DNA from 3 places in the Paenibacillus sp. DRB1-1 genome. Region 3 is predicted to be linked to each of the others. Evidence: predicted binding sites of a transcription regulator. Region 3 holds the regulator's gene; each other region holds the start of a gene.
What was found. The regulator Rex, encoded in region 3, represses fermentation and respiration genes when NADH is low (regulators of the CRP and FNR family bind a similar motif). The targets are predictions, from matches to a motif close to TTGTGAAATATTTCACAA.
Positions count from the first base shown of each region.

Region 1: the regulator Rex is predicted to act here: its motif matches at 2,393-2,410, upstream of pflB (formate C-acetyltransferase).
Region 2: the regulator Rex is predicted to act here: its motif matches at 4,593-4,610, upstream of ACQW03_RS13410 (formate/nitrite transporter family protein).

Region 1 covers NZ_JBODQH010000001.1:4,884,274-4,894,834, forward strand. The annotation lists gene adhE (bifunctional acetaldehyde-CoA/alcohol dehydrogenase) at 1-2,117, shown strand, start outside; gene pflB (formate C-acetyltransferase) at 2,444-4,705, shown strand; gene pflA (pyruvate formate-lyase-activating protein) at 4,757-5,515, shown strand; gene ACQW03_RS21755 (copper amine oxidase N-terminal domain-containing protein) at 5,735-7,939, shown strand; gene ACQW03_RS21760 (Fur family transcriptional regulator) at 8,193-8,684, shown strand; gene yidD (membrane protein insertion efficiency factor YidD) at 8,686-8,976, shown strand; gene metG (methionine--tRNA ligase) at 9,389-10,561, shown strand, end outside.
Region 2 covers NZ_JBODQH010000001.1:3,010,872-3,021,432, forward strand. The annotation lists gene ACQW03_RS13385 (LLM class flavin-dependent oxidoreductase) at 1-41, shown strand, start outside; gene ACQW03_RS13390 (ABC transporter ATP-binding protein) at 271-1,164, shown strand; gene ACQW03_RS13395 (hypothetical protein) at 1,177-1,980, shown strand; gene ACQW03_RS13400 (glutathione peroxidase) at 2,068-2,544, shown strand; gene ACQW03_RS13405 (FAD-dependent oxidoreductase) at 2,936-4,297, shown strand; gene ACQW03_RS13410 (formate/nitrite transporter family protein) at 4,685-5,518, shown strand; gene ACQW03_RS13415 (molybdopterin-containing oxidoreductase family protein) at 5,890-8,022, shown strand; gene ACQW03_RS13420 (MFS transporter) at 8,069-9,319, shown strand; gene ACQW03_RS13425 (GNAT family N-acetyltransferase) at 9,424-9,918, shown strand; gene ACQW03_RS13430 (GNAT family N-acetyltransferase) at 10,018-10,561, opposite strand, start outside.
Region 3 covers NZ_JBODQH010000001.1:5,037,419-5,047,979, reverse strand. The annotation lists gene ACQW03_RS22580 (AAA family ATPase) at 1-1,067, opposite strand, end outside; gene ACQW03_RS22575 (hypothetical protein) at 1,060-1,593, opposite strand; gene ACQW03_RS22570 (cell wall elongation regulator TseB-like domain-containing protein) at 1,890-2,414, opposite strand; gene ACQW03_RS22565 (amidohydrolase) at 2,452-3,753, opposite strand; gene ACQW03_RS22560 (redox-sensing transcriptional repressor Rex) at 3,740-4,393, opposite strand; gene dinG (ATP-dependent DNA helicase DinG) at 4,438-7,305, opposite strand; gene ACQW03_RS22550 (tetratricopeptide repeat protein) at 7,463-8,095, opposite strand; gene panD (aspartate 1-decarboxylase) at 8,178-8,561, opposite strand; gene panC (pantoate--beta-alanine ligase) at 8,554-9,492, opposite strand; gene panB (3-methyl-2-oxobutanoate hydroxymethyltransferase) at 9,489-10,388, opposite strand.

The DNA.
Region 1 (10,561 bases), 150 kb from region 3:
CCGTCAAACATGGTGCTCCAGCTGATTGTATTCAATGGATTGAAGCTCCATCGATGGATAAAACAAATTCACTCATGAATCACCCGGATGTGGCTCTGATTCTGGCAACTGGTGGATCAGGCATGGTTAAGGCGGCATATAGCTGCGGTAAACCTGCTCTGGGTGTAGGCCCAGGTAACGTGCCTTGCTTCATTGAAAAAACAGCAGACATCAAGCAGGCCGTGAACGATCTCATCCTCTCTAAATCTTTTGACAACGGTATGATTTGTGCTTCCGAGCAAGCGGTTATTATCGAAGAGCCAATCTTCGAACAAGTGAAAAAATTGATGATCGCTAACGGCTGCTATTTTGTAAATAAAGAAGAAGCAGCTAAGCTCACTCAAGGAGCTATGAATGTCGAGAAATGTGCAGTGAACCCAGCAATCGTCGGGCAGTCTGCTGTGAAAATTGCTGAAATGAGTGGTATCACAGTACCAGCAGGAACTAAAATTTTAGTCGCTGAGATTGAAGGGGTAGGAACAAAATTCCCATTGTCTGCGGAAAAATTGAGTCCTGTATTGGCTTGCTATAAAGTAAAAAATGCGGAACAAGGTATTCAACGCGCTGCTGAAGTCGTGGAATTCGGGGGCATGGGTCACTCGTCCGCTATTCATTCGAACGATGAGGACGTTATCGCTCGGTTTGCAAACCGTTTGCAAACAGGACGTATCATTGTAAATGCACCTTCCACACATGGTGCGATTGGCGACATTTACAACACCAACCTTCCTTCGTTGACACTCGGTTGCGGTTCGTACGGTCGTAACTCGACTTCGTCGAACGTATCGGCAGTCAATTTGATTAATGTGAAAAGGGTGGCGAAACGGACGGTGAATATGCAATGGTTCAAAGTACCTTCCAAAATCTATTTTGAGAAAAATTCGACACAGTATCTTGCTAAAATGCCTGATATCACACGTGTAGCCATTATCACGGACCCTATGATGGTACAACTGGGATATGTAGATCGTGTTATTCATTATCTGCATCAACGCCAAACACCAGTAGCTATCGAAGTGTTCTCTGAAGTAGAGCCAGATCCATCGACAGTTACTGTAGAACGTGGTACTGAAATGATGAGACGTTTCCAACCGGATTGCATCATCGCACTGGGCGGCGGTTCGCCAATGGATGCCGCTAAAGGCATGTGGATGTTCTATGAATATCCAGATACTGATTTCAATAACTTAAAACAAAAATTCATGGATATCCGTAAACGGATTTACAAGTATCCACGTTTGGGCCAAAAAGCACAATTTGTAGCTATCCCTACAACCTCGGGTACAGGTTCCGAAGTTACATCGTTTGCAGTAATTACGGACAAAAACCTGGGTAACACGAAGTATCCGCTGGCTGACTATGAGCTGACTCCTGATGTGGCAATTATTGACCCAGTGTTTGTATATTCGCTGCCTAAAACAGCTGTAGCGGACACAGGTATGGATGTTCTGACACATGCTATCGAAGCTTACGTGTCCGTAATGGCTAATGACTACACAGATGGTCTGGCAATTAAAGCCATTCAATTGGTATTCCAATACCTAGAACAATCGGCTCTGACTGGTGATAAACTGGCTCGTGAGAAAATGCATAATGCTTCTACACTTGCTGGTATGGCTTTTGCTAATGCATTCTTGGGTATTAACCACAGTCTTGCACATAAATGGGGTGGACAATACCATACAGCGCATGGTCGCACGAATGCCATTTTATTGCCGCACGTCATTCGCTATAATGCGAAAAAACCGACAAAATTTGCTTCGTTCCCTAAATATTCGCACTTTGTTGCGGATGAGCGTTATGCAGAAATTGCACGCATACTGGGACTGCCTGCACGCACCACCGAAGAAGGGGTTAACAGCTTGATCGAAGCGATCCGTAAGATGAACAAAACACTTGGTATCGAGGAATCGTTCCAACAAATCGGTTTCGATGCGAAGGATTTCGAATCACGTGTAGACTATCTGGCTGACCGCGCATTTGAAGATCAATGTACAACTGCGAATCCGAAACTGCCACTGGTTACTGAGTTGGCTGATGTCTATCGCAATGCCTTCTACGGACGTTTTGATCAATAATATAATAGGTACGAAGAGGCTTGTGAAAAAGCATTTTCTCGTTCAATACCGATGCAGGCTCTCTATATAGAGGGCCTGTTGGTTTGGGAAGGGAGGTGAACGGCAAGGCTAAGGATAGGCGCGCAGCTAGGGAAAATAAAGTGATAAAAATCACTCATATTGTGATTTTTATCACATACTACACTCTATCATTATTCTACAATAAGGGTGTAAGAAAGGTCCCGACACTGAGCGTAAGGCATCGGTGAACAGGCCGGGCTCAAGAAATAGTTTTATCGTGAAAAAAATCACAAGTCCGGAAGACCAAACAATTTGGAGGGATTTACATGTCGGTGATTGAGAGAGAATTACAAGAGCAACAATCTGGCTGGAGAGGTTTTAAAAAAGGCAAATGGACTAAAGAAGTCAACGTCAACGATTTTATTGAAACCAATATCTTACCTTATGTTGGCAATGAAGAATTTTTGGTTGGTCCTACCGCCAACACAACCGCATTGTGGGATATTGTATCCGATCTTACCAAAAAAGAGTTGGCAAACGGCGGCGTGCTTGATGTAGACGTGAATACGCCATCCACTATTATTTCACATAAGCCGGGTTATCTGGACCGGGATAAAGAGCAAATTGTCGGTGTACAAACAGATGCTCCATTCAAACGCTCTTTGCAGCCGTTTGGTGGAATTCGGATGATGATCGACGCTTGCAAAGCCTATGGTTTTGAAGTACCAGAAAGTATCATTGATATCTTCACTCATATTCGTAAAACTCACAACCAAGGTGTATTTGACGCTTATACAGATGAAATGAGAGCAGCTCGTAAAGCTGGTATCATTACTGGTCTGCCAGATGCATACGGTCGTGGTCGTATTATCGGTGACTATCGTCGTGTAGCTTTGTATGGTGCAGACTTCTTGATCCAAGATAAAAAAATGCAACTGAAAAGCCTTGAAGTTGATTCCATGGAAGAAGACGTAATTCGTCTGCGTGAGGAAATTTCCGAACAAATTCGTGCTTTGAATGAACTGAAACAAATGGCTGCTGAACACGGTTTTGATATCTCAAAACCTGCTAACAATGCGAAAGAAGCTTTCCAATGGGTATATTTTGGATATCTTGCAGCAATCAAAGAACAAAATGGTGCAGCAATGTCCTTAGGACGTGTATCTTCCTTCCTTGATATTTACTCTCAACGTGATATGGAAGAGGGTACAATGACAGAAGAACAAGCTCAAGAACTGGTCGATCATTTTGTTATGAAATTGCGTATTGTTAAGTTCTTGCGCACACCTGACTATAATGAACTGTTCAGTGGAGATCCAACATGGGTTACTGAGTCCATTGGTGGTATGTCCGTAACTGGAGAAACTCGGGTAACTAAAAACAGCTTCCGTTTCCTGCATACCCTCTACAATCTGGGACCTGCACCGGAGCCGAATCTGACTGTACTGTGGTCGGAAAAATTGCCTGAAGGCTTCAAAAAATATTGTGCGAAAGTTTCTATTGAAACTAGCTCCATTCAGTACGAGAATGACGATCTGATGCGTCCGATTTATGGAGACGATTATGGTATTGCTTGTTGTGTATCGGCAATGAAAATCGGTAAACAAATGCAATTCTTTGGTGCTCGTGCCAACTTGGCTAAAGCTCTGCTGTATGCAATTAACGGTGGTAAAGATGAAAAATCTGGCGTCCAAGTAGGGCCTGAATTCCCAGCCATTACAGGTGAAGTTCTGGAATATGAAGAAGTGTTGAGCCGCTTCAAACCTATGATGGAATGGTTGGCAAAACTGTACATGAACACTTTGAATGTTATTCACTACATGCATGATAAATATAGCTACGAACGCATTGAAATGGCGTTGCATGATCGTGATATTCTCCGCACCATGGCATGTGGTATTGCGGGTCTGTCAGTTGCTACCGACTCCTTGAGTGCCATTAAATTTGCAAAAGTTAAACCAATCCGTAACGAAAAAGGGATTGCTGTTGACTTTGAAATCGAAGGCGAATACCCTTGCTACGGTAACAACGATGACCGTGTAGATAACATCGCTGTGGAACTGGTAGAAAGCTTCATGAGCATGATTCGCAAGCATAAAGCTTATCGTAATGCGGTTCCTACTCAATCTGTACTGACTATTACTTCCAACGTGGTTTACGGTAAGAAAACAGGTACAACACCGGATGGACGTAAAGCAGGCGAACCGTTTGCACCAGGGGCAAACCCAATGCACGGTCGTGATAAAAAAGGTGCTTTGGCATCTCTGAGTTCCGTAGCCAAATTGCCATATGAACACAGTCTGGATGGTATCTCGAACACCTTCTCCATCGTGCCTAAAGCACTGGGTAAAGAAGAAGAAACACGCAAAACAAACCTTGTTTCGATGATGGATGGCTACTTTGGAAGCCACGCACATCATCTGAATGTCAATGTGTTTGCTCGCGAACAACTGTTGGATGCAATGGAACACCCAGAAAACTATCCACAGCTGACGATTCGTGTTTCCGGCTATGCCGTTAACTTTATCAAGCTGACTCGTGAACAACAATTGGATGTTATTAACCGTACTTTCCACGGTACAATGTAAATAAGTATTACAATGACGCACGCATAGCGGATGCGGGAAGGATGATGCAACATGTTGAAAGGTCACATACACTCATTGGAAACCTTCGGGACCGTCGATGGTCCCGGCATCCGCTTCGTGCTCTTTATGCAAGGATGCTTGTTGAAATGTCAATATTGCCATAACCCGGACACTTGGGCCTTGAATGAAGGTAATCCGATGACGTTGGAGGAGGTATTGGCTGAGATTGAGCCGTATTTAGCCTATTACCGTTCTTCAGGAGGCGGATTAACCGTATCTGGTGGAGAACCGACGCTGCAAGCTCATTTTGTCGCAGAGCTGTTCAAAGAAGTGAAACGTCGGTGGAATTTGCACACGACACTGGACAGTAACGGCTTTAATGACGCGGGCCGTATCCATGAACTGCTGGACGTAACAGACTTGGTGCTATTGGATATTAAGCATATTGACAATGACAAGCATATTAAGCTTACAGGCAAGTCTAACGACCGTATGCTAAGTACGGCTCGCTGGTTGTCTGAGCAAGGGCGCAAAATGTGGATTAGACACGTATTTGTACCGGGTATTCATGATGACGAGCAAGATTTATTGAATTTGGGACGGTTTATCGGAACGTTGAACGGAGTCGAGAAATTCGAAATCTTGCCTTACCATCAAATGGGTGTTTACAAGTGGGAAATGCTCGGTAAGGAGTATCCGCTGGAGGGAGTTCCATCTCCTACAGATGAAGAAGTTCAACGTGCTTACCGACTCATTGAAGAGGGTCGTCTGGAGACTGCAGGAAAGAATGCTGTCTGTCGTCCATCATAATGTAAATGGTTCAAAAGCTATTTCCTAGTAATGAAGCCGCCGCCACATCAGGTCAGATGGGCGGCGGTTTTTTGTTGTTGAATTTTTTGCAGTCACAGGAGAAAGTTCCCTTTTTTTCATGATCAGCAAAATTTCCAGAAACTTTTTAACAACTGACGCGTCTAATAGTATGACTTTTTACGGGAATGATAATAATTTGGTGATAGAAGGAGACAGACAATGAATTTCAAGAAATGGACCATGCTCACCGCCCTTGCGGTGGCTCAGGTGGCTGCAGTAGCCCCTGTAGGAGCAGAAGCAGCATCAACAACCGTTCAATCCACCGATTCGGTTAGCGCACAGCAGGCTCAAACCAATGTTGCTGATTCCAGCGTTCAGAATAGTATCGGAGATCAAGAGGGAACAGGCACACAAAACAACACAGGCGTATCTAATGATCCATTGACTGGTCTGCCTACAGATACCAACAACGGATCGAACGTGTCCAATGATGTATACGGTGGAGACGGAACGATCACCAATCCTGGTGGAGCTCCAACAACTATGGGTGCTAATCAACTGATTTTGTATTTAAACAGTGCGAAAATGGAACAAAACGGACAGGTGTATACGGCAACTCAGCCGATGACTGTTAAGGACGGAGTCTCCTATGTAGCTATTCGTTCTCTTGTCAGCCGTGTCGGATTGCAGTTTAGTTATGACACTGCTACCAAAGAAACCGTAATCACACAAGGAACAAATGTCATGCGCTTCAAAACAGACAGCAAGGTTTATACGGTTAACGGTGAAGCCAGACAAATGAAGGGACCGGCTTTTCAGCAAAAGAACGTATTTATGGTGCCATTGACCTCGATTACACAGGCCTTAAATATTCCTTATACTGTGAATAATACGACTAAACAAGTTATCATGGATTTGAATCAGAAGCCTAAAGCTTCCTTTACGGTTCAACAAAAAGATATCTATGCAGGCGAAACCCAGGTTACGTATTTGACAAAGGAATCCTCTCCTACAGGTCTACCGATTGTGAACCAACGTTGGGAAGGGAAGCAGGACGTATTCCAGGAGCCGGGTACATATGTAGTTACCTATTCTGTTCTTGACTCTGCTGGGAACTGGAGTGATCCTTACTCAGTTACACTTACAGTAAGACCACCAAATCAGCCGCCAGTGGCTCTGTTTACAACTGATAAAAAAGAGTACAAGATGGGTGAGAAAATCACCATTACCGACCTGAGTACAGATGATGAGAATGCTATCACTAAACGTGATTGGGAGAATAAGAAACTTGCTTTCTTCCAACCAGGTGATGTAACAATTACGCTCACCGTGACTGATAAGCACGGCGCAACAGATACCAAAAGTGAAACGATTAAAATTACGAATGAACTGCTGTATAACGAAGATGATTTTAATAAAATCTTCACACCATATGGTGATAAATATACAGTAGACGGCAGTCAGGTGCCTACCATGGCTACCATTCCATTAACTAGCACGTCTTCACCACGTCTTTTGATTCGTGCTAACAGTCCGGAACGTGTGTTCCAGGATGGTATCGTGTATCAGGAAACCGGATCAGGCAGCACACGCATACTCGTCCATCATGTTAATGAAACGGGTAGAGATGTGAAGATGTACGTGATTGCGACTAACAACAATATCACTCCTGCCAATATAAATGTCGAAAATTCCGGTTTTGCCGGACCATCTGAATTTGCCACGGCTGCAGGTAAAGTTTCGATTCAACGATACTTCCAATCCATGCAAGATGGAAGCAAGCGTTCTAGTACAGTTCTAAATCCTGGCGAAAGCCGCATTGTTTTACAGGATCTGAACGCACAAAAAATCAAACAAAAACAAGTCATTTCTCTGTTATCCGATTTATATACGGATCAACCTATTCAATACACGGTTATTGTGTTAGATGCAAATGCAGATCCGTTGACCGTATTGCCTACTTTGGCAAAACTGCCTAAGGACGGTATTCATAACCGTGGAACGTACGCTAATGCGGATATCTCGCTCAATTATACCGAAGAGGTTGGTAAAACAGCTCAACGTATCGTTCTTGGTGATAATAAGGTAGACCCGAACCTGATTGGTACGGACGGTCTGGACGGCTCTTCTGCTTCCAATGCTGGTAATTTTGGTGTTGTATATAAAGTTAAGTTGGATCATGTAGCGCCGTATTCACTGATTACGTTCAACCCGCGTGGGGGCGAATATTCTGGCTATGCGATGGTAAACAATCAGGTTGTGGGTATCCCGACGAACGGCGCAGTATGGGCTCCAAATGAGATGAGTGTGCTGTATCGCACAGGGCATATCGAGGAAAGTGTAGAGATGTATTTCACTGCTGCAGCAGGAAGTAACTTGCCGGTTTCCGTAGTAGTTATGCCTTTACCAGCTATTAAAAATTAATATGAATTAACCGGTGCTGTTTACCGGCTTAGACCTTGGGTCTCGTCATTCACCGTTTAAAAGTCGATGTCACTTGCAGAATATAGGCGTTCTCCTGCTGCGAATTTAATCGTAGCGCCGGAGAGCGTCTTTTTCTTATGTATTGATACGAATATCTCTTATAATATTGACTTTAATCGTGGTATAATAAATAGATGCAAGCCTAAGCCTGCATCAGAAAACCTGAAACTACAGACAGGGGAGGGTGAAACGCATGCTGACAAAGGATGAAATTATTGCAACAATGTCCGCTCAGGGACTTCGTATTACAGATCAGCGCAAGACGTTGGCCACGTTATTTTCCGAGAATGAAGGGTATCTGTCCCCCAAAGACGTTTATGAATATATGGGTAAGAAGTACAGTGGACTTAGTTTTGATACGGTTTATCGTAATCTGCGTGTAATGCAGGAATTGGGTGTGCTGGAACAGGTATCTTTTGAGGATGGGATGAAGTTCAAGGTGAGCTGTAATGAGCATCATCACCATCACCATATGATTTGCTTGAGCTGTCAGAAAACATTACCGATTTCTTTTTGCCCAATGCAAATGACGGATACAACGGATCAATTCCAAATCGTCGAGCACAAGTTTGAAATTTTTGGTTATTGCAAAGATTGTCAACAGAAGAATGGGCATACTGACAGTAATTCGGATGGGGGATTCAGACAGACGAGCAGTCACACTCACAGCCACGGGGGCTACTGAAATGAAAATCACCACACGCAGAGTGGTACAGGCTCCGATTAAGTTTTATCGTTCCTATATTTCACCGTTAAAGCCGGCTACCTGCCGATTCTATCCAACGTGTTCGGCGTACGCGTTGGAAGCGGTAGAGGTGCATGGTGCGCTCAAAGGTTCATGGCTTGCTGCTAAGCGTATAGCCAAGTGCCATCCCTTTCATCCGGGCGGCGTAGATTTGGTCCCTCCTGTAAAAAAGGGAACAGATAAGTCTAGCGAAGATCGTTTGGTTACCCACTCTGAAAAGGGTCTGACTTGACAGCGCTATGCGGATTTGGTTATATTTTGGTTAATATTGTTTTCCTGCGAAGGGATGAGTAGGGTAAATTGTCCAGTACAGAGAGCCGGGGTTAGCTGCAAACCGGTCTGGAGCGAAGCCTGAATATGGTCCTGGAGGAACCTTTTTCGAGCGTATTTGCCACAGTTATTAGTGTTTGGGAGGCAAGCGTAAGGGGGAGGCGTGTTCCAGCGTTAATGGGCGGTCAGATGTGACCGGTGAAGCCTGTAGTCTGCGAGGATACAGGAAAATTGGGTGGTAACGCGTGAGGTGACTCTCGTCCCATAGGGGCGGGGGTCTTTTTTGTGCCCAATTTGTGCCAAATACATGAATTGGAGTACCATCATGTCAGCAGGTCTTATAGCTGCCGTGAACAAAACAGGAGGCAACACACATGTCCAATGAGAACACATTTTACATTACGACACCGATCTATTATCCGAGCGACAAGCTACATATAGGTCATGCTTACACGACGGTTGCGGGAGATGCAATGGCCCGTTACAAGCGGCTACGCGGTTATGAAGTGCGCTATTTGACAGGAACGGATGAGCATGGTCAGAAGATTGAGCAGAAAGCGAGTGCAGCAGGCAAAACGCCGCAACGTTTCGTAGATGATATTGTGGCAGGTATTCAAGAACTGTGGCGGAAGCTCGACATTTCCAATGATGATTTTATCCGTACTACGGAAGAACGCCATAAGGCTGTCGTACAAGAAATTTTTGATCGTTTGCTTAAGCAAGGCGATATTTACAAGGGAGAATACGAAGGCTGGTACAGCATCCCTGACGAGACGTACTACACAGAAACTCAGCTGGTTGACGTGGTGAAGGACGCCGAAGGCAATGTGGCTGGAGGAAAAAGCCCGGATAGTGGACACCCTGTAGAACTGGTTAAGGAAGAGTGTTACTTTTTCCGTATGAGCAAGTATGCTGATCGGTTGCTGCAATTTTATGAAGAGAATCCGCAGTTTATCCAGCCAGAATCACGTAAAAAAGAGATGATCAATAACTTCATCAAGCCGGGTCTGGAGGATTTGGCTGTATCTCGTACTACCTTCGATTGGGGCATTAAGGTGAAGGGGGATCCGAAGCATGTCGTGTATGTGTGGATTGACGCACTTTCCAACTACATCACAGCCTTGGGTTATGGCTCTTCCAATACCGAGCTGTATGATAAATTCTGGCCTGCAAATGTGCATATCGTAGGTAAAGAGATTGTAAGGTTCCATACGATATATTGGCCGATCATGCTGATGGCGCTGGATCTTCCGTTGCCTAAAAAAGTATTTGCACATGGTTGGCTGCTCATGAAAGACGGTAAAATGTCGAAATCTAAAGGCAATGTTGTAGACCCAGTGACGTTGATTGACCGTTATGGTCTGGACCAACTTCGATACTACTTGCTGCGCGAGGTGCCTTTTGGGGCAGACGGAACCTTTACACCAGAAAGCTTTGTAGATCGAGTTAATTCGGATTTGGCAAATGATCTGGGCAACTTGTTGAATCGTACCGTGGCGATGGTAGATAAATATTTTGATGGCAAGGTTCCGGCTTATGAAGCGAAT
Region 2 (10,561 bases), 2.0 Mb from region 3:
TCATGGCTGAAGCATTTGGACTGTCTTCTGTACAGTCATAATGCGATTCGCCGGATTTAAAAGATCACAGCTTCGAGGAGCTGTGATCTTTTTTTGAATTTTTTGAGGAAATATTGGATGATATGCACTGTATGATATAGGAAATAAACGAGTTAACACTTGATAATGATTATCAATATCTTTATTATATAAAGATAGAATGAAGTTTTGATGAAAGTCGTGCGTTAAGCCCGTGACTATATATTGGATAAGGGAAAGGGATGATTCCAAATGTTTCGTCTGAAAACGGCAAATCTGGATATTGCTTATGAAGATCGATTGATTGTAGAAGATCTGAACGTGGAAATACCGCAAGGGAAAATCACAGCCTTGGTGGGCGCAAATGGTTCTGGCAAGTCCACCATTCTGAAGACGATGGCTCGCATCATGAATCCTAAGGGCGGCAGTGTTCTGCTTGACGGTAAATCCATTCATAAGCAATCCACCCGGGAAGTAGCTAAACAGCTGGCTATTTTGCCACAAAATCCGACTGCACCGGAAGGATTAACCGTGACGGAACTGGTATCTTACGGACGTTTTCCCTATCAAAAAGGCTTTGGTTCCATGAAAGCGGAAGATCGCAAAATGGTAGAATGGGCCATTCAAGTAACGGGAATGAGCGAGTTCCACGATCGTCCGATTGATCAGCTTTCTGGCGGCCAGCGTCAGCGTGCCTGGATTGCTATGGCGCTTGCGCAGGATACGGATATTTTGTTTCTGGATGAGCCAACGACATTTTTAGATATGGCGCATCAACTGGAAGTGCTGCATTTGCTAGAGTATCTGAATACTTCGGAGGAGCGCACCATTGTTATGGTCGTGCATGATTTGAACCATGCCGCCCGGTATGCTCAGCATATGATTGCGATCAAAAAAGGGAAGGCTGAGGCGGTAGGAACTCCAACTGAGGTTATGTCCCCTGATGTGCTGCGTGAGGTGTTCGGGATTGAAGCAGATATTGTAATAGATCCTCGTACGGGTGTACCGCTCTGCCTTCCGTATGCTTTGGCTGGACAGCCTGCGGTGAGCCAAGCAGTAAAAGAAATGAATGTGGAAGATAAGCAACTCGTGGGTTCTGTTGCTGAGCGACGTGATGCCAGACCACAAGTAGCGGCAAGAGGCTAAAGAGGACATACCATGAAACCACTGGATTACGATCAGCTTGAGCAACTAGCGAAAATAGTGAGAGTCACGCCGGAGGATGCAGTATATTCTGGGCCAGTGGCTGAATGGCTTGAACCAGATAAAATCCGCTCTGTGATGGAGTATTACGGCGATCTTCTGCGTGCTGAAGACGATTTAACCGCAGCCGTTTATTTTGTGAACCAGTTGCGTGGTCTCGTGTTTGCGCAGCATTTTATGGTGTCTCTGTGTGAACGTCGTTTGGATCTGTCCGTTTCCAATCTCAGATTTCATATTTGTTATGAAGGTCAATATCCTTCTATTAGCCTCCAGGTCATCGACCTAACAGAGCTGGACAATACGCGGAACAATGGGGATGACCATTCTTCCGAACAGGCTCAGCAAGTGTTACGTGACTTTTATAGTTTGCAGATGCGGCCTATATTGGAGGCAATAGCTGCAGTGGGGAGCGCATCTATTGGGCAAATGTGGGGACAGTTTCCGTTGACATTGCTGTATTTTAAGGATAGAGTACAGCCATCGTTGACTGATCCTCAGGATGTGGAGCGCTTTGAACAAGATTATATGTATGTGACACGTGAACTGAAGGGAGAGGTATTCGGGCGTAAAAGAAATCCGTTTACGGTTCGTCTCATTGAATTGGACAATCCTTACCGTCCTGGTGAAAATACCTACATGAAACCGTCCTGTTGCCAATATTACAAGACAGGTGGAGGTCAGCGGTATTGTTATGCTTGCCCAAAAATGTCCGCTTCCGAACGCGAAGAACGCAGACTCGAAGTGATGGCATCACGGTAAAGTCACTGTGGATGTTGGCATGTCCGTCACGTTTTGGTTAAAATAGGTTATGTAACCTAAACCAAGCGACACGAAGGAGGATGCTGTATGTCTGTCTATTCACATAATGCCGTAACACCAGCGAATCAGGAGGTTTCTCTGAATACTTACACCGGTAAGGTGCTGGTTATTGCGAATACCGCCAGTAAATGTGGACTTACCCCGCAATATGGGGATTTGCAAAAGCTTTATGACGAATATAAGGATCGGGGATTAGTTGTATTAGGATTTCCTTGCAACCAATTTGGCGGTCAGGAGCCGGGCAGCAGCGAGGAAGCGGCTGAATTTTGCCAACTGAATTACGGGGTTAGTTTCCCGGTATTCGCCAAAGTGGACGTCAACGGACCGGATACAGCGCCTCTGTTTGAATATTTAAAAAAGCAACAGCCTGGAGAACAGGAAGATGGGACAATTCAGTGGAATTTCACGAAATTCATTGTGAATCGTGAAGGTGTACCTGTGGGTCGTTTTGAACCGAAGGAGTCACCAGAAGCGATGAAAGCAGCTATTGAGCAATTGCTATAGTAGCTTCGCTTTAATTCCAATGTATATGTTTAAAAAGGGTCTGATTTCCGGAATGTCTCCGGGAAACGGACCTTTTTTGTTCTCTACATATGCATTTGTCTGAGGTGTGTTGAATCATGTGAAGGTCGATTCCAAGGGCATAATCAGGGGGCTTACAGGGAAAACTGGATGGAGCAAAGAAACATTTCAGCAAACGACTGAACTCGGCTATCCTTTCTTTTTTAAATGTGGACAAATTGTGAATATCTTAAAAAGCTATTGTAATGTGAAAAATATCACACTATAATAAGCGCATGAAGTGAAATAAATCACAAACACTAACGAGCTGTTTACGTGAAACTATTCACAATTATTATACATTTTATGCCCACACACCAAGGAGGAATTTAACATGAAAGTAGCAGTTATCGGATGTACACACGCAGGCACGGCAGCTATCGTCAACACAGCTAAATGTTATCCAGATGCCGAAATTACCGTTTATGAGCGTAATGATAATATTTCATTCTTATCTTGTGGTATTGCTCTGTACGTAGGTGGTGTCGTCAAAGATCCGCACGGACTGTTTTATTCGTCTCCAGATCAACTGGCTGACTTGGGTGTAGAGACCAAGATGCTTCATGAGGTAACGAGTGTGGATACGGCAGGCAAGACGCTGCATGCACGTAATCTCCAAACAGGCGAAGAATTTACAGACACATTTGATAAATTAATTGTGACCACAGGATCATGGCCCATTATTCCGAAGCTGGAAGGCATTGAACTTGATCATATTTTGCTCTGTAAAAACTATAATCATTCGAATGATATCATTGAGAAAGCCCAGCACGTACAGAACATTACAGTCGTCGGAGCTGGATACATTGGTGTTGAACTGGTAGAAGCTTTCCAAATGAACGGTAAAAACGTAACACTGATCGACAGTGCTGATCGTATATTGAATAAGTATTTGGACCATGAGTATACAGACCGGATTGAAAGTTCCCTGAAGGAGCATGGCATTAAGCTGGTACTTGGCGAGACGGTGAGTCGTTTTGAGGGTACGAACGGTAAGGTGAGTAAAGTCGTGACCTCTAAAGGGGAATATGAAACAGAGCTTGTTATTCTCTGCATCGGTTTCCGACCTCAAACGGATCTGCTCAAAGGTCAGGTAGATATGTTGCCTAACGGTGCGATCATTGTGGATAACTATATGCAAAGTAGCTGCCCGGACGTGTTTGCAGCAGGTGACAGTTGTGCAATCCGCTATAATCCGACAGGCAAAACGGCTTATATCCCTTTGGCAACCAACGCAGTTCGTATGGGTACGCTGGTAGCACGTAATCTGGTACAACCAACCATTGCCTACATGGGAACCCAAGGAACTTCGGGTATCAAAATTTACGAAGACAATATCGCAGGAACAGGCATGACGGAAGCGGCGGCAAAGGACGAAGGCATGACTGTAGAAGCTGTAACCATTGAGGACAGCTACCGGCCTGAATTTATGCCAACCTCCGAAAAGGTATTACTGAAAGTGGTATATGAGCAGGAGACACGAAGAATTTTGGGTGCTCAAATTATGTCGAAGGTGGATTTGACGCAATCCATTAACACGCTATCTGTAGCCATTCAAAATCATATGACTATTGACCAGTTGGCCTTTGTCGATTTCTTCTTCCAGCCGCATTATAACAAGCCTTGGAATTTCCTGAACGCAGCAGGTTTACAAGCATTGCCTACAATATCCGAACGGAACCCAGTTACTGTATAATTCGGTTTGTCTGTGACATTGTTCATAAGTTTGTCAACAATCTGAGGCGTACGAATGAATCCTTATAGTACAATATAGAGTAGCATAAGGATCAGGGGGGAAGTAGCTTATGGGTTTGTTTTATATCCTTTTTCTTGTAGTCGTGGCGCTGGTAGGCCTCGGTGGAGTTATTTGGTTCTTGAGAGCAGTTGAAAAGGAAGAATACAATTAAATGTAAAGCGCGTAGTAGCGCAGTAGATGCAATAATACAGAAAGACAGTCCTTTTTCCAAGGGCTGTTTTTTTTATAGTTAATAAAGTGATTTTTTTCACAAACATAATCACTGATTTTAAATAAAATATGAGAGAAGAATATTCGAGTAAAAAGATGTTAAAGGAGCGGGAACATATGGCAAGCTATAAGCCGGGGCAAATTGCCGAAAAGACGGTAGAAACAGGAGTGGCTAAAGCGAACAACCCGTGGACTGTGTCGGTGGTATTGGGATTTTTGGCAGGTGCATTTATTGCACTCGGGTTTTTGCTGGATATACGTGTCATCGCAAGCGCACCTAAGGAATGGGGGAGTATTGCTACCTTTATTGGAGCTTCCGTGTTCCCTGTAGGTCTCGTGTTGGTATTGATCGCTGGCGGAGAATTGCTGACCGGTAATATGATGGCTGTCCCTTTGGCGAGATGGGCAGGACGGATTAAGACCGGCGCTATGTTCCGTAATTTGGCCATTATTACGCTCAGTAATTTTGCAGGTGCGTTATTTGTTGCATTTTTCTTTGGGCATGTGCTGGGTATGACAGAGACGGGCCCTTACTTGGACAAAGTGGTGGATATGGCAGGACATAAGCTGCATGAAAGCTTTTTGCAGTCGTTTATATCGGGTATAGGATGTAACTGGCTCGTAGCACTGGCTGTATGGCTGGCATATAGCACAGACTCAATCGGTGGCAAGATTATGGGGATTTGGTTCCCGACAATGGCCTTTGTCGCTATTGGATTTCAGCACGTTGTTGCCAATATGTTTCTCATTCCGGCGGCTATTTTTGCAGGCCACTTTTCATGGGCAGATTATGTTATGAACTTCATTCCGGTATGGCTGGGGAATTTGGTAGGAGGTAGCCTGTTTGTGGCTGGAGCCTACTGGTTGGCCTATTTGAAAAAGCCTCAAGCCAACGCACATCCAGTGAATGAATCTCCAACTACTTCTTCGGTTGCACATCAAATCCGTTGAGTGATCCTGCTTAATTATGGTACTTTAAACAGCAATGAACAAAGCAAATCCGCCATGACAGGCCCGGGGGAACGAAACCTGTCATGGCGGATTTTTTTGGGAGTGGTCCATGATTTGGCATGGAGGATGAGTGTGCTCTCGTCCATAATGCCTTGATCTCTTTTACCCTCGGTAAGAAATGATGAAACAGGGTGATAAAAAAATAATTATGATTTTTAAAAATCCGTTTTGCTGTATACAGCAGACGGATTTTTTAATATTTTGGAGAGCGGCTGTGTGGGAAAATCCTTCTCTTGCCATAGGTCAAAGCTGTAGATATGATAAGATCAGTGTAATTTTTGGAAACGGTAACGGAAAGGAGCATCAACACTATGGATCATCGCAATAGCGCGCCTCCTGAGGCCACGCTTCAACAAGACTTACAAAGGGGACAGCGGATGACGGAGCAGCAGGCCGGTATTTTTCCGGCTGTATGCCCGTTAGATTGCCCGGATACGTGTGGGCTCCTGCTTCACAAGGAAAATGGAAAGATAGTCAAGGTGACTGGGAACCCGGATCATCCTATTACCAAAGGGGCTATTTGTAACAAAGTTCGCAATATGACGGAGCGGGTATATGATCCTGATCGGGTGCTCTATCCGTTGAAACGTATAGGCCCCAAAGGAGAAGGGAAGTTTGAACGAATTAGCTGGGAGGAAGCGGTCGATACCATTACAGGTCGGTTCAAGGAGCTGATACGTACGGACGGATCGGAATCTATTCTCCCCTACAGCTTTTATGGCAATATGGGCGTATTGAGTGTGGATGGAATGGATCGCCGATTTTTTAATGCGCTGGGTTCAAGCCAACTGGATCAGACGATATGCAGTGTGGCAGGGAATGAAGGCTGGGCGTCCGTTATGGGTTTTAAGGGCGGCACCAGCCCGGAGGATACGGAGGATGCAGACCTCATTATTGTGTGGGGTGGAAATGTCATTAGTACCAACATGCATCAGGTCGTTTTGGCTGAGAAGGCACGTAAAAAAGGTGCTAAGGTGGTCGTTATTGACGTTCATCGCAACCGGACGGCGCAATGGGCGGATTGGTTCATTCCGTTATATCCGGGGACGGATACGGCGCTCGCGCTGGGTGTTATGAATGTGCTGTTCGCTCAGGGACTGACGGACGACGAATTTTTACACCGCTACACGGTAGGCCATGAGGAACTGCGCGAGCATGTTAAGACATATACACCAGAGCGAGTTTCGCGGATTACCGGCGTGCCGGAAGCAGATATTATCCGTTTAGCGGAAATGTACGGAACTGCGCGAGCAGCGTATATCAATATCGGCAATGGGCTTCAGCATCATGATAATGGCGGTATGAATGTACGTGCGGTTACATGCTTGCCTGCGCTCACTGGACAATGGCTGAAGCACGGCGGGGGAGCATCACGCTCTAATGGCGCTTATGGCAAGTTTAACGGCGCCAATCTGGCGCGTCCTGATCTGCGACAGAACCCGGATGCCCGGGTGATCAACATGAACCGGATCGGAGAAGCGCTGCTACAGAAGGAACAGCCAATTAAGGCGTTATTCGTATACTGCAGTAACCCGGTAGTTGTAGCTCCCGATTCGGAACGGGTGACTGAAGGATTTGAACGAGAGGATTTGTTCACAGTCGTACATGACCTGTTTCTTACGGATACGGCCCGTTATGCCGATATTGTGCTGCCTGCAGCGTCTTCCTTTGAAGGTACGGACCTATATAAATCCTACTGGCATCACTATGTCCAGATGCAGGAACCCGTCATTGCTCCACTCGGGGAAAGCAAAAGCAATTATGAGCTGTTTAGCCTGCTCGGACGGGCTATGGGCTTTGACGAAGCTGCCTTTACGGAAAGTGAAGAGGACATGATCGCAGGCGCGCTTGATAATCCAACGAACCCTTATCTCAACGGTGTAACCTTGGAAGCCTTAAAAGAGTCACCTTTTGTAAAGCTCGATATGTCGCCAAAGGCCACTTATTTGGATCGTTTAACCACGCCTTCAGGCAAGATTGAACTATATTCGGAAAAAATGAAACAAGCAGGTCTGCCCGCGATGCCTTCATATGTGCCGCTGATCGAAGGGTATGATGGCGAGCATCGACCGCAAGCGGACGAGCGGTTTCCATTAATGTTTATTTCACCGCCAAACCATAATTTTCTGAATTCTACTTTCGCTAACTTACCCAAGCATCAGCGGCTGGAGTGGGAGCCCTTGCTACAAATTCACCCGGAGGATGCTCAGACCAGAGGCATCGCGGATGGGGAACCGGTTACCGTATGGAATGATCGGGGGACGTATGAGCTGAAAGCCAAAGTCACCGATCTGATGCTGCCCGGTACAGTGATTAGCCAGGGATTATGGTGGGAAGGCAAAGGACGCAGACAGCGTGCCAATGTGTTAACCTCTGATCGGCTGTCGGATATGGGACAGGGGGCTACTTTCTTCTCAACGGTGGTGAATGTGAAGCGCCAATGAGATAATGCCATTTATGGCGTCAGATGCAAAAGGAGAAACAAAAGATATGAAATGGTTGGAGTCTTATCCGAAAGAAGTGAAAGTGTTTCTCGTTGCTAGCCTGATTAACTCCGCTGGAAGTTCCTTGATGTGGCCGTTGGTTAGCATGTATGTGTTTGACGAACTGAACCGTAGTATGGGAGATGCAGGGATTGCGATTTTAGTGCAGTCTCTGGGCGGGATTTTTGGTCAAGTGCTGGGCGGAGCCCTCTATCATCGTATTGGAGCCAAAAAATTGATTGTTGGCTCACTGGCGATGAACGCGCTGGGACTTCTCACGCTTCCATTTACCAGTGGTCATTGGGTAGCGTTTGTCATCATGATGGGCTTTATCGGCTTTTTTAATGTCGTATCTGTGCCTGCGATTCAGGCCTTTGTAGGTTTTCGTTTCGCTGACCGTCGTGGAGAGCTGTTTAATATTATTTATGTCGCTAACAATATTGGGGTTGCAGTGGGTACGGGATTGAGTGGCGTTCTGGCTGACCTTTCCTATCAGCTCAGCTTTGTGATGAACGGGGTGACTTCTGCGGTATTTGCCGGGTTCTTCTGGTCTTATCTAAGTAGGGTGGATCGGGAAGAGGGAGAAGTACAGCTCAGCAAGTCCGTGAAGAAAAGAGAGGAAATACCAGCTCGTTTGCTGTTTCGTGATACCAGATTGTATCTCTTTGTGGGGTTAGGCTCGCTTTTTTTATGGTTCGGCAATTCGATCTGGAATACAGGAGTGTCTCCCCATATTATTGAGCAGGGCTTGCCTAAAACGATGTATGGGTTACTATGGACGCTGAATGGTATCCTTATTTTTGCTGCACAACCCATTATTTTTTGGATAAAACGACTGTACGCTCATCACGCTTCAGCGCAAATGACATGGGCCGGAGGATTTTATTTGGCGGCTTATATTGTCATGCTGGGCACACAGAACTATACTGGAATGATATTCGCTATGGTTCTGGCGACCCTGGGAGAAATGCTGATTGCACCTGCGGTTCCAGCATTCCTGTCTGATCATGGAGGTCGGGGTGCACCCTTTTACATTGGGCTTGTGGGGGGCATTGGCGCAGCCGGACGGGTAATGGGGCCTTATATTATGGGGAAGTTGTATGATGGCGGTGGGTTACCGCCTACACTTTGGCTGGCATCAGGCGTAGCAGTGTTGTCGATCCTGTTTTTCGTCCTGCATAGCTGGATGAACCGTTTCCGGCATCATTCGGATACTTTGGATACTACGACATCCAAGGTAGATGCTCCCAGTTCTTAAGTCCTAATAAAAGTGCAGTAATATGCTGTAATTATGGTACAATAAGTGACGAATGGTTGTAGTTATTGCTTCAGGAAAGCCTTCACAGGAAGGATTGAAAGGAATTGTTTACAAGTCAACCCTTGACAATACGTCATTCGGAGATGAAGGATGCTCCTGATCTGATTGCGCTGGATGAATTGGTATGGAATGAACGCACGGCTCCCGCTTCGCTGTCTTGGAAGTCGCGCGGAGAGTTTCTGCGCAATACGCCTCCAGGCTCTCAACTGGTCGCCATCGAACAGGAAGTACTCTGCGGGTATATTGGATTTCGTTCTCCAACGCTGTTGGCTAGTAATTGTCATGTACTCGAAATAAATATAGCTGTACATCCAGCTTACCATCGTAAAGGTATTGGGACAGCGCTCATGAAATCCATGAAGGACATTGCAGCTGCCGAGGGCATACGCAAGTTGAGTTTGCGTGTACTCTCATGCAACACGGAAGCCCTTATGTTTTATGAAAAAAGTGGTTTCGCGATTGAAGGACGTTTGCATGAGGAGTTTTACATAGCAGGCCAATTCGTGGATGATGTGTTAATGGCCTATTTTTTAAAATAGGCGGGAGGCTACAGACAGTAATATTCGGTTTTATGCCCGGCCTAAACAAACAACGCCGCAGGCCTGATCAGGTCTGCGGCGTTGTTGTACAATACAATATTACCGAAGTTGCTTCCATTCATTTTGGAGCATACCATACACTGCGTGGTTCATGTAGCCGTCGGGCAGCAATTCCGCTTCGCGTACAATGCCTTCGAGCACAAAGCCCAAACGTTCTGGAATACCGCGGCTGCGGCGGTTCGTAGTTGCACAACGGATTTCGACCCGATGCAAGTTCAGCTCCATCAAAGCATACTCAACGAATACGCGGCAGGCGCTGGTCATAAGACCTTGTCCTTCGTACCCGTGTCCAAGCCAGTATCCGATGCTAACAGAGCGGTGAGTCCAATTGATCTCATGGTAGCTGATGATGCCAGCAAGCTCGTTGTCTATCCAAATTCCGGCGGTCAGACTACCGTTCTCTGCGGCTTGTTTCAAGGCGCCCTGCACGAACTGCTCTGTGTGGCTGATTTCCGTGGTAGAGTCTACCCATGGAAGCCATTGACGCAGGCGGTCACGGGACATTTCGATCAGCTCAAACAGAGGCTGCACATGCTCCTTGGTGAGCGGCCGAAGGACTGTGCGTTCGTCCAACGCATATGTA
Region 3 (10,561 bases):
ACCTGGCTTACGCTACCGGGACGAACAATTTCGGCCATAATAGCATGTCCTAGTTCATGAATCGCTACACGTTTTTTCTCTTCCAAGGTCGATTCTCGGTCTGTCTTTTCACCCATCATCACTTTGTCAATTGCCATCGACAGATGCTTCTGCGCAATCATTTTCTGATCCTGTCTCATCGCATAGATTGCCGCTTCATTCATCACGCTCTCCAGCTGTGCACCAGAAAACCCGTAAGATTCCTCAGCAATTTTGTCCAGATTCGCATCTTCCTGAATCGGTTTGTTTTTGGCATGAATTTTTAGAATATGAAGACGGCCCTTCTTGTCAGGCAGATCCACTTGAATATGACGGTCAAAACGCCCTGGACGCGTTAAGGCGCTATCCAGCATTTCTTTACGGTTTGTTGCCGCAATGATCAAAATCCGCGGTGTATCTGCCGAATAAATACCATCCATTTCTGTCAGTAACTGATTCAAAGTCTGATCATATTCTCGTTGCTGTCCACCCTCACGTTTACCACCAATTACATCGATTTCGTCAATAAAAATAATTGCATTTTCCTTCTTTTCCTTGGCTGCACGAGTACGCGCCTCCCGAAACAACTCACGGACGCGACCCGCTCCAACACCAACGTACATTTCAACAAATTCACTACCTGAGGCTGCAACAAATACAGAATTAGTGTAGTGTGCCGCTGCCTTCGCCATCAGCGTTTTTCCGGTTCCCGGAGGACCTGTGAGCAAAACGCCTTTTAATGGACGGATACCAAATTTGGAAATTTCATCATGTCGATTCAAAAAATCCAGGGCCTCGCGCAGTTCCTGCTTGGCGCTTTCTTGCCCACCGATTTCCTCAAAAGTCAGCTTGTCCGGACCATTTTTTTTACGTTTACGCTCTTGCCCAGCACCTACGGCCAAACCGCCACGCGCATGCATAAGCATTAACAAGCCGCTAAGCATCACGCCAGCAACCAGAAGAGGGATAATATTTACCCCAATAAAAACGAGAAATATAATGGTTACCGGCACAATGCCGATTAATATTTCCTTGATCCATCTAGGCATTAGGCCATACCCCCATTTGCTGAGATTGACGTGGCAAAACGATAAACTTGGTCGCTTTACCTTCGCTGAGTCGGATATAGACATTGTTCGAATCCATGTCGGTATCAGCTTTGATACCCGTCTTTTTCTTTTTCATCTGCTCAACTGTAGATGAAATTTGAGTATACTTTTTATTTTCCATCGCTTCAGCCACAGGAAACATAGCCTCAGACCACCATTGATTCAGTGCTGAATTGGAACGATCTGTGATATCCAACTTAATAGTGCGGCTACCAATGATGGATTGTCCTTTTTGCTTAACCACATCGACCAATTTGGCCACATCTGCCTGCGGTTTGAGATCTAGTTTCAATACAACCTGATCCTGTTTAATATCTATTTGAGCGCTTGTCACGCCTGGATATTGAGATACCAGTTTTTCCAGAGGACTTTGCATTGTAACCTGACGGTAAATGAACCATCCCCCAAATAGCAGCAAAGCTGCCAATACTGCCGCCACAACGATAGGAACTGCACGCAATTTCAAACAACATCCTCCTCTCAAAATGTAAAACCCAGAAGAAACGGGACGAATGTCAACAAACAACCAAATTGCATGATCTTATAGTGATCAGCAATTCTTTTTTCTATCATTTTTGTCTATCACTTATAAAATATAGTATATCATAACGTATATCTAATATCGAAGGCAATGTGTGGAGGAGTTGCGGCATAGCAAAACTAAAAGACGTAAATACGATTTTTTTCGCATTTACGTCTTTTTCTTGAACTTTCAATTATTTACTAGTCATTCATTCCACATCTGCCAATCCTTACACCAGCTCAGTTATTGGGCAAAGTATACTTTACACCCGTCGCTCCCCCATCTGAAAAACGGTAAAAGGTATAGTAATGATGGCTTCCATCATCGTAAAACAGCTGCCACACATATTCGCCATTGAACACACTCGGCCGGAGGCTTACAATTTTTACACCTGGAAGCTGCTGCTGAATTAGCGCCATCATTTTTTGCTCATCGACTCCGTTCTTCAGCAGCTCGGTATGAACACCGCTATTATCTGCGGCAGGTACGTTAGGTTGTCCCTCCACTTTTTGAAAAGGAACCCACACCATTATATTTTCATTCTGTGCATTTTTCCCTTGAACTACCCAATATACCTGATCCCACACAGACTTCCATGTTTGAGTCGTGCTAACCAGACCACCTGATTGCTTGGCCTTAATGATAGCGGCATTTTTCTCAGCCACCTGGTCTTGAGTAACATAGGAATAATACCAGAAAATGCTGACCAGGATCAGTATCACGGCCAAAATGGCGACCGCTATCCATTTTTTCTTATTTTTCAAACCTGTGCTTCCTCTCTAAGGGGATGTGACACCTAAATTAGCGCGACAGCAGCCCTTCAAAGGCGGCTTGTGCCTCATGTTTGATACGTTCCTCGTCCATAGTCAGGCATTCGCCGTTTTTCACAACCTGGCGACCGTCTACCCACACATGAGCCACGTCCTTGGCGCTTGCAGAGTATACCGCATGGGAAATAAGATCTGTACGCGGCAAGAAATGTGCCTGATTCAGATCCAACGCGATAAAGTCAGCCTTGTTGCCTGCTGCCAACGCTCCTACTTCTTTTAAACCAATCGACTTTGCACCGTATTCTGTTGCAAGACGCAGCGCTTCACTTGCAGGAACTGCCGTAGGGTCACCGGATACACCCTTGTGAATAAGTGCCGCCAGACGCATTTCCTCGAACATATCCAGGTTATTATTGCTGGCAGGACCATCCGTTCCGAGAGAAACAGTAACCCCTGCACGCAGCAATTCAGGCACTCTTGCCACACCACTTGCCAGCTTCAAATTGCTACCAGGATTATGCGAAACCGCTACACCACGTTCAGCCAGTAAAGCTATTTCTTCGTCGTTCAAATGAACGCCATGGGCAACAAGCGAAGGACGGGAGAAAAAGCCAAGCTTATCCAAGTGTGCAACTGGACGCAAACCGTAGTCGCGTACGTTTTGCTCCACTTCGGCGATCGTCTCAGACATGTGCGTATGCAGTGGCAAGTCCAGATCATGCGCAGCTTGTACGAATTTTTCAATAAACGCAGGTGGACATGTGTATGGCGCGTGCGGAGACATCATCGTTGTAATACGCCCGTCTGCTTTACCATGCCAGTTACGCGCAAAAGTCACGGCCTCAGCCAGCTTGATTCGCTGTTCTTCTTCCGAGCATAGTCCAATTGCTCCACGCATCAGACTTGCACGAATACCTGACTCTTCAGCTACACGAGCTACCTCATCCATATGATCGTACATGTCCAGGAAGGTCGTTGTTCCACCTTTCAGCATTTCCAGCACAGACAAGGACGTACCCCAGTACACGTCCGTAGATGTAAACTTGGCTTCCATAGGCCACATTTTTTCCTGAAGCCATACTTGAAGTGCCAAGTCATCTCCATGCCCACGCAGCAGAGACATCGCCGCATGACCATGGGTATTAATCAGACCAGGTAAAAACAATAGCCCTTTACCATCAATCGCTTCCGTTTCTTCCTCACCCGCAGGCAAAGTTTCGCCAATATAAGTAATACGGCTATCCTCCACAATCATAAAACCATTGACTACCCCAGCTTCTGGTCCATTTACGGCAAAAGAGCCATTTTTAATCATCCATTTATTCACTGTCATATTGTGTTTCTTCCTTTCCGTCCTCCAAATAATAAGCGAGGCTAAGCAAATCAGTTGTAAAGTCTGTGGCATGAATCCGAATGTTGGCCGGTGCCTTGAGAGTAGTCGGTGCAAAGTTCAGGATCGCTCCAATTCCGCTCTCAATAAGCCTGTCAGCCACGTGCTGTGCTTCAAAATCAGGTACGGTAATAATCCCGATTCGAATGTTTTTTTCTCTCACAGTCGCTTCCAGTTCATCCATCGGTTGAACGACCAATGTATTGATCTTGGTCCCTACCTTATCCGGAAACGCATCAAATACTGCGACAATCTTCATATTGTCTTTTAAATAAGCGTTATAATTCGAAAGGGCTTGCCCCAGATTACCGGCACCGACCAATACGACATTAATTTGCTGGTCAATTTTCAGGATATGGCGTATTTTCTCGATTAGATAAGAAACATCATAACCGATACCCTTCCGGCCAAAATCTCCGAAATAGGCGAGATCTTTACGGATTTGGGCCGGGTTCAAATCTAGCCTCTGTCCCAACTCTTGAGAAGAGACCGTAGCCACCTCCCGTTTGTGAAGTGCATTCAGATAACGTAAATATACGGGTAACCTCCGTACGACAGCCTCTGAAATTTTATCTGATTTCATACTTGCTCCCCCTAATTGTAACGAACATACTTAGTGTCCGTCCGTTATGCCTCTGTCTCCGGGGCGGATTGGAGCCATTCGGCGATGCGGGGCACCATTTGCTCCGATGGCATATGCTCCATTTTTGGTCCCGGTAACGAGTACAAAAAGTGCTTTCCGTAATAGGATTCGATCACACGCGTATCGTAAACGATAACGACCCCGTGGTCGCTCGCTGTACGTACCAACCGACCAAATCCCTGTTTGAAGCGAATGACCGCTTGTGGTACAGACAGCTTCATAAATGGATTCTTCTTCTGCTGCTGAAGCAGCTCGCTTTTTGCCTCCAGCAACGGGTGATTCGGCGGTTGAAACGGCAAGCGAACAATGGCCAGACAAGTCAGAGCCTTTCCTGGAATATCGACGCCTTCCCAGAAGCTGCTGGTTCCCAGCAATACAGAAGCTTTAGCTTCCTGAAAACGGCGGGTTAGCTTGCTGCGACTCCCACTGTCCACACCTTGTCCCAGCACAGTAATTTCGCTGGCTGCTAAGGCCTCTTTGAGCGGCTCATACACTTGCCGGAGCATCCGATAGGAAGTAAACAGAACGAGCATTCTCCCCCGCGTCGCCTGAGCAGTCGCTCCTAGAGAGCTAACGAGCATATCTACAAAATGTGCATCTCCTACACTGCCCTTCACACTTGGAAAATCCCGTGGAATGACCAGCAACACCTGATCCCTGTAATTAAAGGGTGACGGGAGCTGCGAAGTCATCAGCCGCTCTTGATCTGCGGCCTCCTGCAAGCCGAGCTGATCGATCATGTACTGAAACGACTTATCTACCGATAAGGTAGCAGACGTCAGAATAATGCTTCTTTTTTTGTCAAAAAACATTTCTTTCAACTGGCGGCTCACATCGACGGGCACCGCATAAAATTGCAATGATTTACTACGGAATTGCCCACTCGCTTCGAGCCAGTATACGGTTGTTTCATCATCGAGTCGCATAAAAAATCGCAAATTTTCTCTAATCCCCGCCAAATCCTTGAGCAGACCCGTGATATCTGTAATAAGGCTATCCGCCGCATAATCGTCATGCTCTTCCTTGACGTCCAGCATCAGCTTGTCGCCCTTGCGCAAAATTTCACTCATCGTTACATATAGCTGATTTTCCAAAGCCCCCGCCTGATCCCACTTTGCAGGCTTGGCTGAAGGTTTGAGACGGGAAGAAAACTGTCCTGTTTCGCCCGGTGTCGCATCGCTTCGCTCTGGCAACATGCCAAACAGCTTGTCGCTTAGCAGGTCCCAAGTTTCCTTAACCTCTAACACGAGCGGATACATCTGGTCGATGGTTGAGGCCCAATCCGCCGACTTCTCGTGCCCCGATTTTGCCAACTGTTGACGAAGTGAAGGCAGTTGTCCATTCTTGCTGTCTTTGAACAGTCGCGTCAGTGTATGCACGAGTGTGAAATATTTCATATGCATACCTAGGTGCTTACCAGCTACTTCCTCCAGGTGATGGGCTTCATCAATCACCAGGTGTTCATAGCTCGGCAACAACTGGTGACTGGCTTTGACGTCTGTGAACAACTTAGAGTGATTCGTAATAACAACATCCGCTATCCCTGCTTCATGGCGTGCACGATGATAATAGCATTTGCGGAACCATGGACAAGAACGACCAAGACAGGACTCTGAATCACTCGCCACCGTTTCCCAGAAATCCCCTCCACGGTTGCTCAGATTCAGTTCTTCATCATCACCGGTTTCTGTTAGCGTCAACCAGACGATCATTTGAGCCGCTGTAATTAAATCTTCCTTCGGTGTCGCGAAGTCTCTTCTGTTTATTTTATGTTCAAACTTACGCAGACACAAATAATGTCCCCGACCCTTGAAAATAGCAGCCCGGAACGGAAACGGAATCACCTTGGTCAGCATCGGAATGTCGCGCTCGCGTAATTGCTCCTGCAGGTTGATCGTATGTGTACTTACCATAACGCGCTGTCCTTTTTTTACACTGTGATACAGGGATGGGAGCAAATAACCGAGGGACTTTCCTGTTCCTGTACCTGCTTCGATCAGCAGATGCTTGTCTTCACTCAGTGCCTGATTTACACCCTCAATCATCTGTATCTGCGCCTCGCGCTCCTCATATTGGCTCAAGGATGAACGCAAATTGTCCCGCACATCATCCATGTACTCCTCAAAGGAAACACCTGAAAGTGGATTCGGGTCGTCTTCTCTACGCGGTGCAGCTAGCTCCGTCCAATCTTCCACTTTTAGCGCAAGCTGACGAAAAAACTGATGTCCCTCCAAATCCTGAATAGGATCAAGCTCTTTCTCTTCACGCACCCCATCAAGAAACCATCCGAGGTCACTGTCTTCCTCTGCGAACAAATCGCTAAGCCGCTGTATCGTTATCAGAGGTAATGCTTGAAGCTCACCCAGACACTTTAAAAACACCTCAGCCGTAGCCAACGCGTCGCTGTCTGCTTGGTGAGGGCGATCATGCGCCAGCCCGAACTCAGAAGACACAAAACCCAACTGATACGAAGAAAGCGATGGAAACATAATTTTCAGAAAATCCATTGTATCCAAGATTCTTCCGCTAAACGGTAAATATCCGCACCGATCCAGAGCGTTTTGCAAAAAATTAAAATCAAACGCCACATTATGACCGACCAGCACAACATCGTCCAGCATAGGCACGAGCTCCATCATCATTTCTTCAAGTGCAGGAGCATCCTTGACGTCATCGTCTGTAATTCCGGTCAATCCAGTGATAAAAGGTGGAATAGATCTGCCAGGGTTCACATAAGAGCCGTAAACACGGGAAATGCTGTTATCATGATCTATAATTGCAAGTCCGACTTGAATGATGTCATCCGCGGACTGGGTGCCTGTCGTTTCAAAATCCAATACCGCAAATTTCATTCGGGCTTAATCCTTTCTTATGACACTTACAAAAATAATAACTCTGTATATTAGCATAGCAGAAGATCGCCTGTTTGGAAATTAAGACAGCCAAAAAAGACGATGCACACGCCGCCTGAGGAGGTGGGCATGCATCGTCTTACTCGGTGACTGACAACTACATCCAGGTCATCATGGAGCTGTCGTATCGAAGCATTTCGGTACCGGACAAACAGGCTTCCATATTGTGCAGCGGCTCGGGTAACGCAGGATCGAACTGATGTGCGAGAGCAAAACATTTTTGCGCCTCCTCTACGTCAGCCTGCTTTGCCAACAGACAGCCTAGCGCATTATAGATGACCGCCTTTAGTCCTGCCTGCTCAGTCAGGTCCAGCACCTTCTGAAAATGGCATACAGCCTCTGCTGGATCATCTAGTTGAAAATAGGACATTCCCATGTACATACGACTCTGCCAGCTGTTCGGAAAATGCTGTAGTACCTGCTCAAATTGTTGGATCGCCTCAGGGTACATAAGTAATCGATAATACCCTTGCCCCCGATTAAAAGCTGGTAGCTCTTTTTCAGGCAGCTCAGTGTCAGACATATCGGTCTCTGCGGAAAACCCGGCCGCACGCAAGCAAACCATTTTTTCCTCAAAGGCCAGCCACTCATCCATAATTCCGTCACTCATTCTCCGCAGCAGACTCCAGTGCTGTAGCAGCTCCTGCCTGCGGGAGCCCTGGGCTGATGGGTAATGCTTCACGATATCATCTAACATGCTGTTCATTTCTGCGAATACATGCTGGAACATGTGCATCCCGCCCTTATGAAAGATGGATTAATACACTCACATTTTTCGCTTAAAAGACGGGTTTCATCCGCACTCCCATTCATTACATGATCGTTGCGTGTACTTCTTTGTTCATCGTTTGGGCTGGTTTATTATGTTCATCAACAAATACCACTGTAGGTTTGTATGTTTTGGCCTCTTCATTCGACATGGAAGCATAGGAAATAATAATGACTGTATCACCAGGCTGCACCAAACGAGCTGCCGCACCGTTGAGACAGATCACTCCGCTCCCACGCGGTCCGGGGATAACATAGGTTTCCAGTCGAGCTCCATTGTTATTGTTTACAATTTGAACCTTTTCATTCTCCAACAGATCCGATGTATCCATGAGATCTTCATCTATAGTGATACTCCCCACATAGTTCAGGTTAGCTTCCGTAACGGTAGCGCGGTGAATTTTGGATTTCATCATGGTTCTAAACATGGGAAAGCACCTCCGCCTTCTGTATTCTTATATTGTCAATCAGTCGGGTATTGCCAAATTTCACAGCCAGCGCTACGATGACGTCTTCCTGAACATCACATAGACGCTGCTCGGGAAGAAGGGGCTCCAGACCGGGAAAAGTTAATATTTCAATGTAATCAATGTCTGCTAAAGGAGAGGAAGTAATGGTGGACTCCACCATTTGATGTAGCTGACGAATCGTAATTGTGTTTGTTACAATATCTTCGCTCACTTCTTGCACCTTACGCAGTGACTGGGACAGCACCAACGCCTGCTCGCGCTGTTCTGCACTTAAATACACATTACGGGAGCTGAGGGCCAAACCATCCACCTCTCTGACGATGGGACAAGGTACGATAGTCACGTTCATATTGAGATCAGTCACCATCTGCTGGAGCACTGCAACCTGCTGTGCGTCCTTCATTCCAAAAAAGGCCAAATCAGGACCTATCATGTTAAAAAGCTTGGCTACCACCGTAGTCACACCATCAAAATGGCCGGGACGGGAGGCACCGCACAGACGATCTGTCAAAGCGGATACACGAATTTTGGTTTGGGTTGGTTGTGGATACATTTCTGCTACAGTTGGCAAAAATACAATATCCACGCCCTCGCGCCGTGCTACCTCTAAATCACGAGCTTCATCGCGGGGGTAGCTTTCCAGATCTTCATTCGGTCCAAATTGAATCGGATTTACGAAAATGCTAAGCACCACCGTATCTGCCATTTTACGCGCCTTGTGCATCAAACTCGCATGTCCTTCATGCAGGTATCCCATTGTTGGTACAAAGCCGACTTTATGTTGCTGTAAAGAAGCAGAATCGTTTACTATTTTTGCTCCGTTTGTCCCAAGCTGCCGACGTTCAGCAATAATCTTGCGTAGCTGAGCCACTTCTCTTACGATGATCATGACCGAGATTCCACCTTTTCCTTAGCTTGTTCCTGTGTCTGTCCTTTTGCCTTACCGTATAGGGATTCTACAACGCGGTCATCCGCGCTGAACACATGCTCTGCGGCCGGAAATGCCCGCCCTTTCACATCACTCACATACTGCTCAATGCTGCTGCGGATCAAGCCGCCTACATCGGCATAGGTTTTAACAAAGCGTTTGCTGAAATAAGGCGATGCGTACTGAATCAGATCGTGATAAACAAGTACCTGACCGTCACATCCACGTCCAGCACCAATTCCAATGGTTGGAATGGAAAGCTCTTTAGAAATCGCTGTTGCGACTTCCTCAGTTACCAATTCCAGTACAACGCCAAAAGCACCCGCCTGCTCCAGTGCCTTGGCGTCCGCCATCAACCGGCGTGCGTCCACTTCGTCCTTGCCTTGAATGCGATAGCCGCCAATTTGATTAACCGATTGCGGAGTAAGCCCGATATGTCCCAGTACAGGCACACCTGCCTGAACAGTTGCTTTTACGACATCGGCAATTTCAGCTCCGCCCTCCAATTTAACAGCATGCACATGTCCTTCCTGCATCAGACGGCGGATGCCCTGAAGACTTTCTGATACGCTGCTGTGATATGTCATAAAAGGCATGTCCGCTACGATAAATGTATGTTCCGCGCCTCTTGCGACTGCCCGGGAATGGTACACGATATCATCCAAGGTTACAGGGATGGTTGAATCGTAACCAAGAACTACGTTACCCAGCGAGTCACCTACGAGAATCATGTCAATCCCCGCCTCCTCGGCTATTTTAGCCGATGGATAATCATAGGCGGTCAGCATACTGAGCGGAATGCCCTCTTGCTTCATTTTTTTCATTTTTACAATATTCAGTGCTTGTTTTCCTGCCATTGCGAATGGCTCCCTTCCATCTTTTTTTGGCACAAAAAATAACCTTTTATGAACGCCTGTACATCTGCGTCATCAAAAGGTCCGAACAGCCAAAAAAGACACTCATTTTGAGATCGTCCCTTCTGTCTCGGTCCTGTTCGGCTCAGAGCAGAATCCAACGTAACCTTCAAATG